3 regions of the Amycolatopsis panacis genome follow, and region 1 is predicted to be linked to each of the others. Evidence: riboswitches for the same ligand, from Rfam matches in the RefSeq annotation. Region 1 holds a riboswitch; each other region holds the start of a gene.
What was found. A riboswitch is a leader RNA that binds a small molecule or an ion and turns the genes downstream of it on or off. The one in region 1 is predicted to bind cobalamin.
Positions count from the first base shown of each region.

Region 1 (3,264 bases):
CCGTCGAGCGCGCGGCCGAGCAGCACCACCTCGTCGACCTTCTGCCGGGCGAACGCGAGCCAGCTCTGCAGCCGCGGTTCGAGCCGAGTCTCCGCGGTCACGTCGTAGGGCACGTGCAGCAGCGAACACGACGTGCTCACGCTGACCCGGGCGGCGGTGCCGGCCAGCCGACGCGCGCACGCGAGCGCGCGGTCCGGATCGGTGCGCCACACGTTGCGCCCGTCCACGACCCCGGCGAGGATCTCCTTGTCGCGCAGCGCGCCTTCCGCCACCACATCGTCCACAAAGGACTCATCGGTGACCAGGTCGACGGCCAGCGCCTCGATCGGGGAGCGGGCGAGCACGCCCAGCGCCCGGCCCAGTTTGCCGAAGTACCCGGCGACCAGCAGCTTCGGCCGGTCGGTCTCCTTCGCCAGCACGTGGTAGGCGCGGGTGAGCGCGTTCAGCTCGGCGGTGCTCCGGTCGGCGGCGAACGCCGGTTCGTCCAGCTGCACCCACTCCACGCCTTCGGTCCGCAGGCGGCGCAGCAGCTCGACGTAGGCGGGCAGCAGCTCGTCGAGCAGTTCGATCGGCTCGAACCCGGGGGTGTCCGCCTTGGCCAGCACCAGGAAAGTGACCGGTCCGACCAGCACCGGCCGCGGGGTGACACCCAGCGCCTTCGCTTCGCGGACCTCGTCGAGCGGGGCGGTGCCGGTCAGCGTGAACCGGCTGTCCGGGCCCAGCTCCGGGACGAGGTAGTGGTAGTTCGTGTCGAACCACTTCGTCATCTCCAGCGCGGGCGCGTCCGGCACCCCGCGGGCGGCGGCGAAGTAGGTGTCCAGCGGGGAAAGGCCCAGCCGGGTGAAACGCCCGGGCAGCGCGCCGAACAGCGCGGCGATGTCGAGCACCTGATCGTAGTGGGAGAACGTGCTCGACGGGATCGAGCCGAGACCGGCGTCGCGCAGAGCGGTCCAGGTCCGCTCGCGCAGCCTCCGCCCGGTCTCCAGCAGGCCGGCCTCGGTGGCCTTGCCCGCCCAGTAGGCCTCCAGTGCTCGTTTGAGCTCCCGGTCCGGCCCGATCCTCGGATGACCGAGGACAGTGGTGCCCAGGGTGTTCAGGGTGTTCAGGGTGTTCACAGCTGTGCATCCTCACGTGCTCGCCGGATGAGCCCGGGCACGCGGGAGCCGTGCTTCGGTCGCGCCTTGTCCCACGAGGCCCGGACTCACGCACGCCTTCGGCGCGCGTACCACGGGCAGGTCTTCGGACTCGTGGGCGTACCGCTCGTGCCTACCGGCCGTCGCTTCCCGGGCTCGCGCCCAGTGCTGTACCGCTCTCGCGGTGACGGCTTCCGTTCCCACATACCGCTGCGGGGCAGTCCCGGATTCACACCGGGTTCCCTGTTGCCTCCCCAGTGCGCGGCCGCGCCGCAAAGAGGCTCGGCCACGTCCTGGCGAACCAGTGGCGTGGCCGAGCCTAGCGGGTCGTGGCCGGAGACGGCACAAGTCGTACTCGATTCCCGGAGTGCGGGATCAGTCCCAGTCCAGCGCGCCGCCCGACTGGTACTCGATGACCCGGGTCTCGAAGAAGTTCTTCTCCTTCTTCAGGTCCATCGCCTCCGACATCCAGGGGAACGGGTTTTCCGTCTCCCCGAAGATCGGCGCCAGCCCGATCTGCTGCGCGCGCCGGTCGGTGATGAAGTGCATGTACTGCTCGCACAGCTGCGCCGAGAGGCCCAGCATGCCCCGCGGCATGGTGTCGCGGGCGTAGGCGACCTCCAGCTCGCAGGCGTCGGTCAGCATCTGCCGGACCTCGGCCTGGAACTGCTCGGTCCACAGGTGCGGATTCTCGATCTTGATCTGGTTGATGCAGTCGATACCGAAGTTCAGGTGGATCGACTCGTCCCGCAGGATGTACTGGTACTGCTCGGCGATGCCGACCATCTTGTTCCGCCGGCCCAGCGACAGGATCTGCGCGAAACCGGTGTAGAACCACATGCCCTCGAAGATCACGTAGAACGCCACCAGATCGCGCAGAAACGCGGTGTCCGCCTCCGGCGTGCCGGTCTCGAAGTCCGGGTCCTCCAGGTGCTGGGTGTACTTCAGCGCCCAGGCGTCCTTGTCCGAAATGGACGGTACCTCGCGGTACATGTTGAACAGCTCGCCCTCGACCAGGCCGAGGCTCTCGCAGATGTACTGGAAGGTGTGCGTGTGCACGGCCTCCTCGAACGCCTGGCGCAGCAGGTACTGGCGGCACTCCGGGTTGGTGATCTGCCGGTACACCGCGAGCACGATGTTGTTGGCCACCAAGGACTCCGCGGTGGCGAAGAAGCCGAGGTTGCGCTTGAGCATCTGACGCTCGTCGTCGGTCAGGCCGTCGGCGGACTTCCACAGCGCGATGTCGGCCTGCATCGCGACCTCGGTCGGCATCCAGTGGTTGTTGCAGCCGGCCAGGTATTTGTCCCAGGCCCAGCGGTACTTCATCGGCAGCAGCTGGTTCACGTCGGCGCGGGCGTTGATCATCCGCTTGTCGTCGACGTCGATCCGGCCCGCGCCGACCTCGATCCGGCCCAGCCCGGTCGCGTCCGTGCTCTCCACGTTGGTCATGTATCCACTCACCTCAAGCTTCGTGGTCGGGCGTTACTGGCAGGCTTCGCAGTCGGGGTCGTCGATGCGGCAGGCGGCGCCTTCGGTGGCGACGAAGTCCACGTCGTCCACCTTCGGCAGCTCCTTCGATTCCGGCTGCGCGGCGGGCGGGGTGGCCGGGACCGCGGCTGCGGGGCCGGGCGACGGAGCCAGGCCGGCCGACGGCGAAGGAGACGCTGCCGAGACCGGGCCGGCCGACGGCGAAGGGGCCGGGCTCGGCGACGGGACGGGACCAGCCGGCCGGGCCGCTGCCGGGCTCGCCGCGGGGGCGGTGGCGGCGGGGGTGGCCGAGACCGCGTTCAGCTTGCCGTCGGTGCCGCGCAGGGTGCTCTTCTCCACGTGCGTGGCCGAGCGGGCCCGCAGGTAGTACGTGGTCTTGAGCCCCTTGTGCCAGGCATAGCGGTACAGCTCGTCGAGCTTGCGGCCGCTCGGCGCGTCGATGTAGAGGTTCAGCGACTGCGCCTGGTCGATCCACTTCTGGCGCCGCGAACCCGCGTCCACCAGCCACTTCGACTCGATCTCGAACGCGGTCGCGTACAGCGCCTTGAGATCGTCCGGCACGCGGTCGATCTGGCCGAGGCTGCCGTCGAAGTACTTGAGGTCGCTGACCATGACCTCGTCCCACAGCCCGCGCGCCTTGAGC
Region 1 covers NZ_QZFV01000109.1:158,281-161,544, forward strand. The annotation lists gene metE (5-methyltetrahydropteroyltriglutamate--homocysteine S-methyltransferase) at 1-1,097, opposite strand, end outside; cobalamin riboswitch at 1,232-1,415, opposite strand; gene D5S19_RS23895 (ribonucleotide-diphosphate reductase subunit beta) at 1,509-2,582, opposite strand; gene D5S19_RS23900 (ribonucleoside-diphosphate reductase subunit alpha) at 2,616-3,264, opposite strand, start outside.

Region 2 (3,264 bases), on a different contig from region 1:
CGTTCCGGGTGGCTGAGCCCGGCGTACCGGGCACTGGGCGCGGGACGGCTGCTGTGCAGCTGGATCGGGGCCACGCAGGCGGTCCGCCGCACCTGTTCCGGGATCGCCGGTGCCGGCCGATCCCGCCGCCGCCACACGAGCCGGGTCGCGGCCGCGCCGAGTACGGCGCCCAGCGTGTTCAGCAGCACGTCGTCGGTCGAGGTGACCCGGCCGTTGTGGAGCACGAACTGGGTCGCCTCGACCAGCACCGACAGGACCAGCGCGAGAAGGGCGATCCGGCGGACCGAGCGCAGCCGGGGCACCCGCAATGGCACCAGCGCGGCCAGCGGCAGCAGCAGGAACAGGTTGCCGAGCACCTGCCACAGCGAGCCTCCGTCGGCGTACGCGTCAGCGAGATCGGCGCCGGGCATCAGATCCAGCGTGCTGCTGTGGCTGTCGCCGACCGGCATCGTGACCAGGATCAGCACCAGCGCGCCGAGCGTCACGATCAGCACGTCCGCCCCGGCGGTCGCGGAGGCGCGGGCCAGGCTGACACCGGCTCTTCGCCGCCGGCGGACGGTGAGCAACGGCCAGCACAGCATCGCGTACGGCAGCGCGATGGCTGTGGCCGGAATGATCCCCCAGAAAGCGCGCAGCAGGGCACCCATGCGCTTCCCTTCTCGAACCCCTCGGCGAACCGCTTGTTTCCTGTTCCAAGGTCACCATCGCGACGCGGGATCCGCCAGACACACAGGGTGACCCGCCCTATTCGGTGAATCCTTCGGTGGCGGGAAACGGGATCCCGTGCATGGGGTGTCCATAGTGGAGCGGAAGAGTCACGCTCCACAAGGGACGATCGAGGTCATCGGCCGGTCAGCGCCCGTACCTGGTCGACGATCCATGCCAGGTGCACACCCCTGCGCACATCACACGGGTGCGTGGAAATTCCGCTGGAAACCATGGCCGCGAAATCATCCAGCAGTGCGGTATACGACTCGGCGGCAGTACCCGACCGGCTAAACCTGCGGTAGCCGTGCTCGCCGTACACCGCGACCTCCGCTACGGTCGGTCGCACCGGCAGCCGCAGGGTGAGCGTCGCGGTGCTGGTCGCCCCGTTCTCGTGGGCCAGCAACACATGCCAGAGATCTTCCGCGCCGCAGTGCGCGGCGAGCACCTCGGTGATCCGGCCGAGCGCGGCGTCGAGCAGATCGAACGCGTGCGGTCCGATGTCCGCGAGTGCACCGCCCGATGGGTCTTGCCGCCACGCCGAACCGGCGTACTGACCGCCGAGCAACGCGCCGGACAGCCAGCGCGCGCCGCCGCCTCGCCAGCCGCCTGCCTGATTGATTCCGTCGAGCCAGTCGCGGGTCTCCGGTGCGAAACGCAGCGTGAGCATCACCAGCGACGCGACTCCGGCTTCGGTGACCGCGTCGGCCAGACGCTGCGCGCCAGGCAGGTCGGCGGCGATCGGCTTCTCCAGGATCAGGTGCTTGCCCGCCGCCGCGGCGCGCGGCGCGATCTCTGCCTGCACCGCCGGCGGCACGGCGAAAGCGATCGCGTCGACCTGGTCGAACAGCTCGTCGATGCTGCCGGCGGCCACGGCGTCGTAGGTCTTCGCGAGCGACTGCGCGGCGTCGGGACGGCGGCTCCACACTGCACTGAGGACGGTGCCCGGATGCTCGGCCAGCCCGGGTGCGTGCACCCTGGCCGCCCACGGTCCGGTTCCGACGAGGCCGACGCGCAGCTGTCCGAATTCCACGTCCGGAAGTGTAGGTGTGGTCGCGGTCGCTTCCGAAGAGCGCCTGAGGTGGGTTAACGTCGACGAGTTCTACGCCACGAACGGGGGAAGCCGGTGGGATTCCGGCGCTGGCCCGCAACCGTGAGCGGCCCCTTCTCGGGGCCGCGAGCCGGATCGCCCGCCGTGGCCCGATCGATGCGAGGTTCATCAGACATGCGGTTCACACACGCGCGCCACTGGGGGCGAGTCCTCGCCGGGTGCGTACTTCTGATCGGTACCGGGCTGAGCGGCGCCGCGCCCGCCTCGGCGACCGTGCCCGGCAAGGGCACCGCCGGGTACTGCCCGGACGAAAACGGGGTCACCGTGATCGTCGACTTCCAGGGTCTCGGCGGGGACCCGCTCATCCGCTGCGCCCCGGGGCCGCAGGAGAACGGGCTCACCGCACTGCAGAACGCCGGGCTGGAGCTGGCCGGTTCGGGCAAGTACGGGCTGGCGCTGCTGTGCAAGATCGAGAACAAGCCCGCGGACCAGTCCTGCACCGGGATGCCGCCGGAGAACGCCACCTGGAGCTTCTGGACCGCCACCAACGGCGGCAAATGGGAGTCGAGCCAGGTCGGCGTGCAGGGCTGGAAGCCGCCCGCGGGCAGTTTCGAGGGCTGGTCCTTCGCGATCGGCAAGTCCTACACCGACTACCCGCCGCCGCGGACCGCCCCGGTGCGCAAGGCGAACGATCCCGCGCCCGCCGCCGCCGAGTCGTCCACTTCGGACAGCGGTTTCCCGTGGGGGCTGGTCGTGGGCATCGTGGTCGTCGTACTGATCGCGGTGGCCGGGGTGGTCACCGCGATCCGGCGCCGGCGTGGCGCGGCCTAGTCCGCGAGCGCTGCATCCCGGCGCGTGGTGGGTGTGGGCGCTCGCGCTCGCGGTCATCGCGAGCCGGACCACGAACCCGCTGCTGCTCGGGCTGGTGCTCGCGGTGGCCGGGTTCGTCGTGGTCGCCCGGCGTGGTGACGCGCCGTGGGCGCTGGCGTTCCGGATGTACGCGCTGGTCGCCGCGGTCATCCTGATCTCGCGAGTGCTGTTCCGGATCCTGATCGGCGGCGAGGACGGCGGGCACGTGCTGTTCACCCTGCCGCGGATTCCGCTGCCCGCCGCGGCTGCCGGGATCGAGCTGCTCGGCCCCACCTCGGCGGAAGAGCTGCTCGGTGGCTTCTACGACGGCCTGCGGCTGGCCACGATCGTGCTCTGCGTCGGCGCCGCGAACGCGCTGGCGAACCCGAAGCGCCTGCTGAAAGCGGTGCCGGCGGCGTTGTACGAAGTGGGTACGGCGGTCACCGTCGCGTTGTCCGTGGCGCCACAGCTGGTGGAAAGCGTGCACCGGGTACGCCGTGCGCGAAGGCTGCGGGCCGGGCGGACCCGTGGCCTGCGTTTCGTGAAGGGGATTTTCGTGCCGGTGCTGGCCGATGCGATGGACCGGTCGTTGCAGCTGGCGGCGGCCATGGATTCCCGGGGGTACGGCCGTCGCGGCTACCTCGGACGGCAGGTCCGCG
Region 2 covers NZ_QZFV01000140.1:5,371-8,634, reverse strand. The annotation lists gene D5S19_RS29155 (VanZ family protein) at 1-647, opposite strand, end outside; gene D5S19_RS29150 (Gfo/Idh/MocA family protein) at 842-1,738, opposite strand; cobalamin riboswitch at 1,772-1,913, shown strand; gene D5S19_RS29145 (hypothetical protein) at 1,931-2,587, shown strand; gene D5S19_RS29140 (CbiQ family ECF transporter T component) at 2,574-3,264, shown strand, end outside.
Region 2: linked by a shared signal. The riboswitch ahead of D5S19_RS29145 (hypothetical protein) and the one ahead of metE (5-methyltetrahydropteroyltriglutamate--homocysteine S-methyltransferase) in region 1 are both predicted to bind cobalamin.

Region 3 (3,264 bases), on a different contig from region 1:
GGGCACGATCGCACTCGTGTTCGGCCCGCTCGCCGAGCGGGTGCTGCACGGCGGCCGTCCGGTGGAAGCCGTCGCCGGGGCGTGAACCAGCTTGCCGGGCTCGGCCCGTTCTTCGCCGTGGAAACGCATCCGCCGGGTGCCGCTCCGCCAAGGCTGTGGCGGCCGCTGGCCGAGGTCCTCGACGACGGTCCGGCGCTGCGGCACCGGGTCGGGCAGGTCCATGCGGCGCTCGCGGCCGGGGGCGGTGACGTGGAGCTGCGGGTCGCCGCCTCGGTGGCGCACCTCGGGATGGCCGCCCGGCTGTGTTCGCCCGCGCTGGCGCTCGCGGCCGGGCATCACCTCGTCCCGGATTTCGCGGACGCGTGGTGGCAGCCGGTGACCGGCGGGGCGATGCCATTGTCGCTGCGCGCCGACCTCACGCCGGTCGCACCGTCCGAAGTGGCCGGTGCGTTCGCCGAGCGAGTCCTCAATGGACCCATGGCCCGGCTGGACCGGGCTGTGGGGGCGTTCTCGCTGGCCGCCAAGGTACGGCAGGGCAACCTCGCGTCGGCGTTGAACGGCGCGGCCGTCGTGCTCCGCGGCGAGCGTCCGGAGTGGACGGACGCAGTCTCGGTGCTGCTGGCCACGCTGGAGCAATCCCCGCCGCTGGCCGGTGCGGCCACCCGGACCGGCGGCCGCTTCCGCCGCACCAGCTGCTGCCTGATCTACCGCGCCGCACCGGGCCGCGCCGGCCCGAAATGCGGCGACTGCGTCCTCACCGGCCGTCCGGCTTGAAGGCTGTGAAGGGTCCCTTCACAGCCTCAGAGTCCGTGAAGGGACCCTTCACAGCCTTCAAGCCCGTTTGGCCAGGGTGCTCGGCATCTCGCCCGGTTACGTCAACCAGCTGGAGCACAATGGCCGCCCGCTCACCCTCGCCGTGCTGCTGAAGCTGACCGAGCGGTTCGGGGTGGACGCGGAGTTCTTCGCCGCGCAGGACACCGCCCGTCTCGTCGCCGACGTGCGGGAAGTCTTCGCGGACGACACTCTGGACGGAGCGGTCTCGCCCGGCGCGGTCGATGAGCTGACCACGAAACTGCCCGACGTCGCACGGGTGATGGTCGCGCTGCGCCGGCGTTACCGGGAATCGGTGGAGAACATCGCCGCGCTCACCGCGGAGCAGGGCATGGACCAGACTTCCGCGCAGCAGCCGCACGAACAGGTGCGCGATTGGTTTTACACCCGTAACAACCACGTCGCGGTACTCGACCGCAGTGCCGAGGAGCTGTCCGCGCATCTGCGGCTGCGTCCCGGAGAGGCACCGGGCGGCACGAATTCGACGGCCGCCGCAAGGTATTGCGGCTCGCGCCCGCGCTGCGGCCGGGGCAGGCCGCGTTCCGGCTCGCCTCCGAGCTGGCGATGCTGGAATCAGGAGACGAGATCGCGCGGCTGGCCGAGCGGGCCGGGTTCGGCGACGAGACCGCCCGGCGGCTGCTGCGCATCGGGCTGGCGAACTACTACGCGGGCGCGCTGGTGTTGCCGTATAGGGTTTTCCTCGGCGCGGCCGAACGGCTGCGTTACGACGTCACCCTGCTGTCCGGTGACCGCGCGATGAGGGCTGCGCCACTCTCGACATAGTAGGACTTCCTACTTTAGGGTGTGACCAAGGTCCACGGTGCAGGGAAGTCCGGTGCGAATCCGGCGCGGTCCCGCCACTGTGACCGGGGAGCGGTCCCCGAAGCAAGGCCACTGGCGCGAGCCGGGAAGGCCGGGGCGCCGCAGATCCGGGAGCCAGGATACCGGCCGTGGACGTCCGTGTTCGTCCACGAGGATGGAGCAGAACGCATGCGGATTCTTCCTGCCTGCGCGAAAGCCGCCGGTCCACCCCAGGTGCCCCGGTAGCCCCGCCGCGCCCGTCCGGCAGGCGCGGTAGCGGTGGCGTGCCCGGTGCCTGGCGTGCCGGGGCCGTGCGCTGTGACCGGGGCCGATCGGCGCCGGGGCAGTGGTGTGCGGTCCCCGATGCGGGGTGACCGCGCTCGTCATCCGGTGCCTGCGCCCTGCCGGTCGTCGCGGCTCGCTGCCGTGCGCCCCGGCCTCCTCCTGCGTGCTTTCCGAAAGGCTGACCATGATCCCCGAACTCACCCACTTCATCGGCGGCAAGCCGATCCCCGGCACCTCCGGGCGGTTCTCCGACGTCTTCGACCCCAGCACCGGCGCGGTGCAGGCACGGGTCCCGCTGGCCTCCGTCGACGAGGTCACCGCCGCGGTGGACATCGCCGTCGAAGGGCAGCGGGAATGGGCGCGGTGGAACCCGCAGCGCCGCGCCCGGGTGCTGATGCGCTTCCTCGACCTGGTGCGCCACGGCCAGGACAGCCTCGCGCGGCTGCTCTCCTCCGAGCACGGCAAGACCGTCGCCGACGCGCACGGCGACATCCAGCGCGGGCTCGACGTGGTCGAGTTCGCCCTCGGTATCCCGCACCTGCTCAAGGGCGAATACAGCGACAGCGCGGGCACCGGTATCGACGTCTACTCGATGCGGCAGCCGCTCGGCGTCGTCGCCGGGATCACTCCGTTCAACTTCCCGGCGATGATCCCGCTGTGGAAGGCCGCGCCGGCGATAGCCTGCGGCAACGCGTTCGTGCTCAAGCCCTCCGAGCGGGACCCGTCCGTGCCGCTGCGGCTGGCTGAGCTGTTCCTCAAGGCCGGTCTGCCGCCGGGCGTGTTCTCGGTGGTCAACGGCGACAAGGAGGCGGTCGACGCGCTCCTGACCGAGCCCCGGGTGCAGGCGGTCGGCTTCGTCGGCTCGTCCGACATCGCGCAGTACGTGTACTCCACCGCGGCCGCGCACGGCAAGCGGGCGCAGTGCTTCGGCGGCGCGAAGAACCACATGATCGTGATGCCCGATGCCGATCTCGACCAGGTCGTGGACGCGTTGGTCGGGGCAGGTTACGGGTCCGCGGGGGAGCGGTGCATGGCGATCTCGGTCGCCGTCCCGGTCGGCGAGGCCACTGCGGACGCACTCGTCGAGCGGCTCGCCGAACGGGTGCGGGACCTGAAGGTCGGCCCGGCGCTGGACGAGACGTCCGACTTCGGGCCGCTGGTCACCGCCGCGGCCGCGCAGCGTGCCCGGGACTATGTCCGCATCGGCGTGGCGGAGGGCGCCGAGCTGGTGGTGGACGGCCGCGACCTGACCGTGCCCGGTCACGAGAACGGCTTCTTCCTGGGCGGCTGCCTGTTCGACCGGGTCACCCCGGACATGCGGATCTACCGGGAAGAGATCTTCGGCCC
Region 3 covers NZ_QZFV01000061.1:67,403-70,666, forward strand. The annotation lists gene D5S19_RS05315 (CbtA family protein) at 1-85, shown strand, start outside; gene D5S19_RS05320 ((2Fe-2S)-binding protein) at 82-774, shown strand; partial or broken gene D5S19_RS32880 (hypothetical protein) at 851-901, shown strand; partial or broken gene D5S19_RS32885 (ImmA/IrrE family metallo-endopeptidase) at 1,330-1,614, shown strand; cobalamin riboswitch at 1,615-1,798, shown strand; gene D5S19_RS05330 (CoA-acylating methylmalonate-semialdehyde dehydrogenase) at 2,102-3,264, shown strand, end outside.
Region 3: linked by a shared signal. The riboswitch ahead of D5S19_RS05330 (CoA-acylating methylmalonate-semialdehyde dehydrogenase) and the one ahead of metE (5-methyltetrahydropteroyltriglutamate--homocysteine S-methyltransferase) in region 1 are both predicted to bind cobalamin.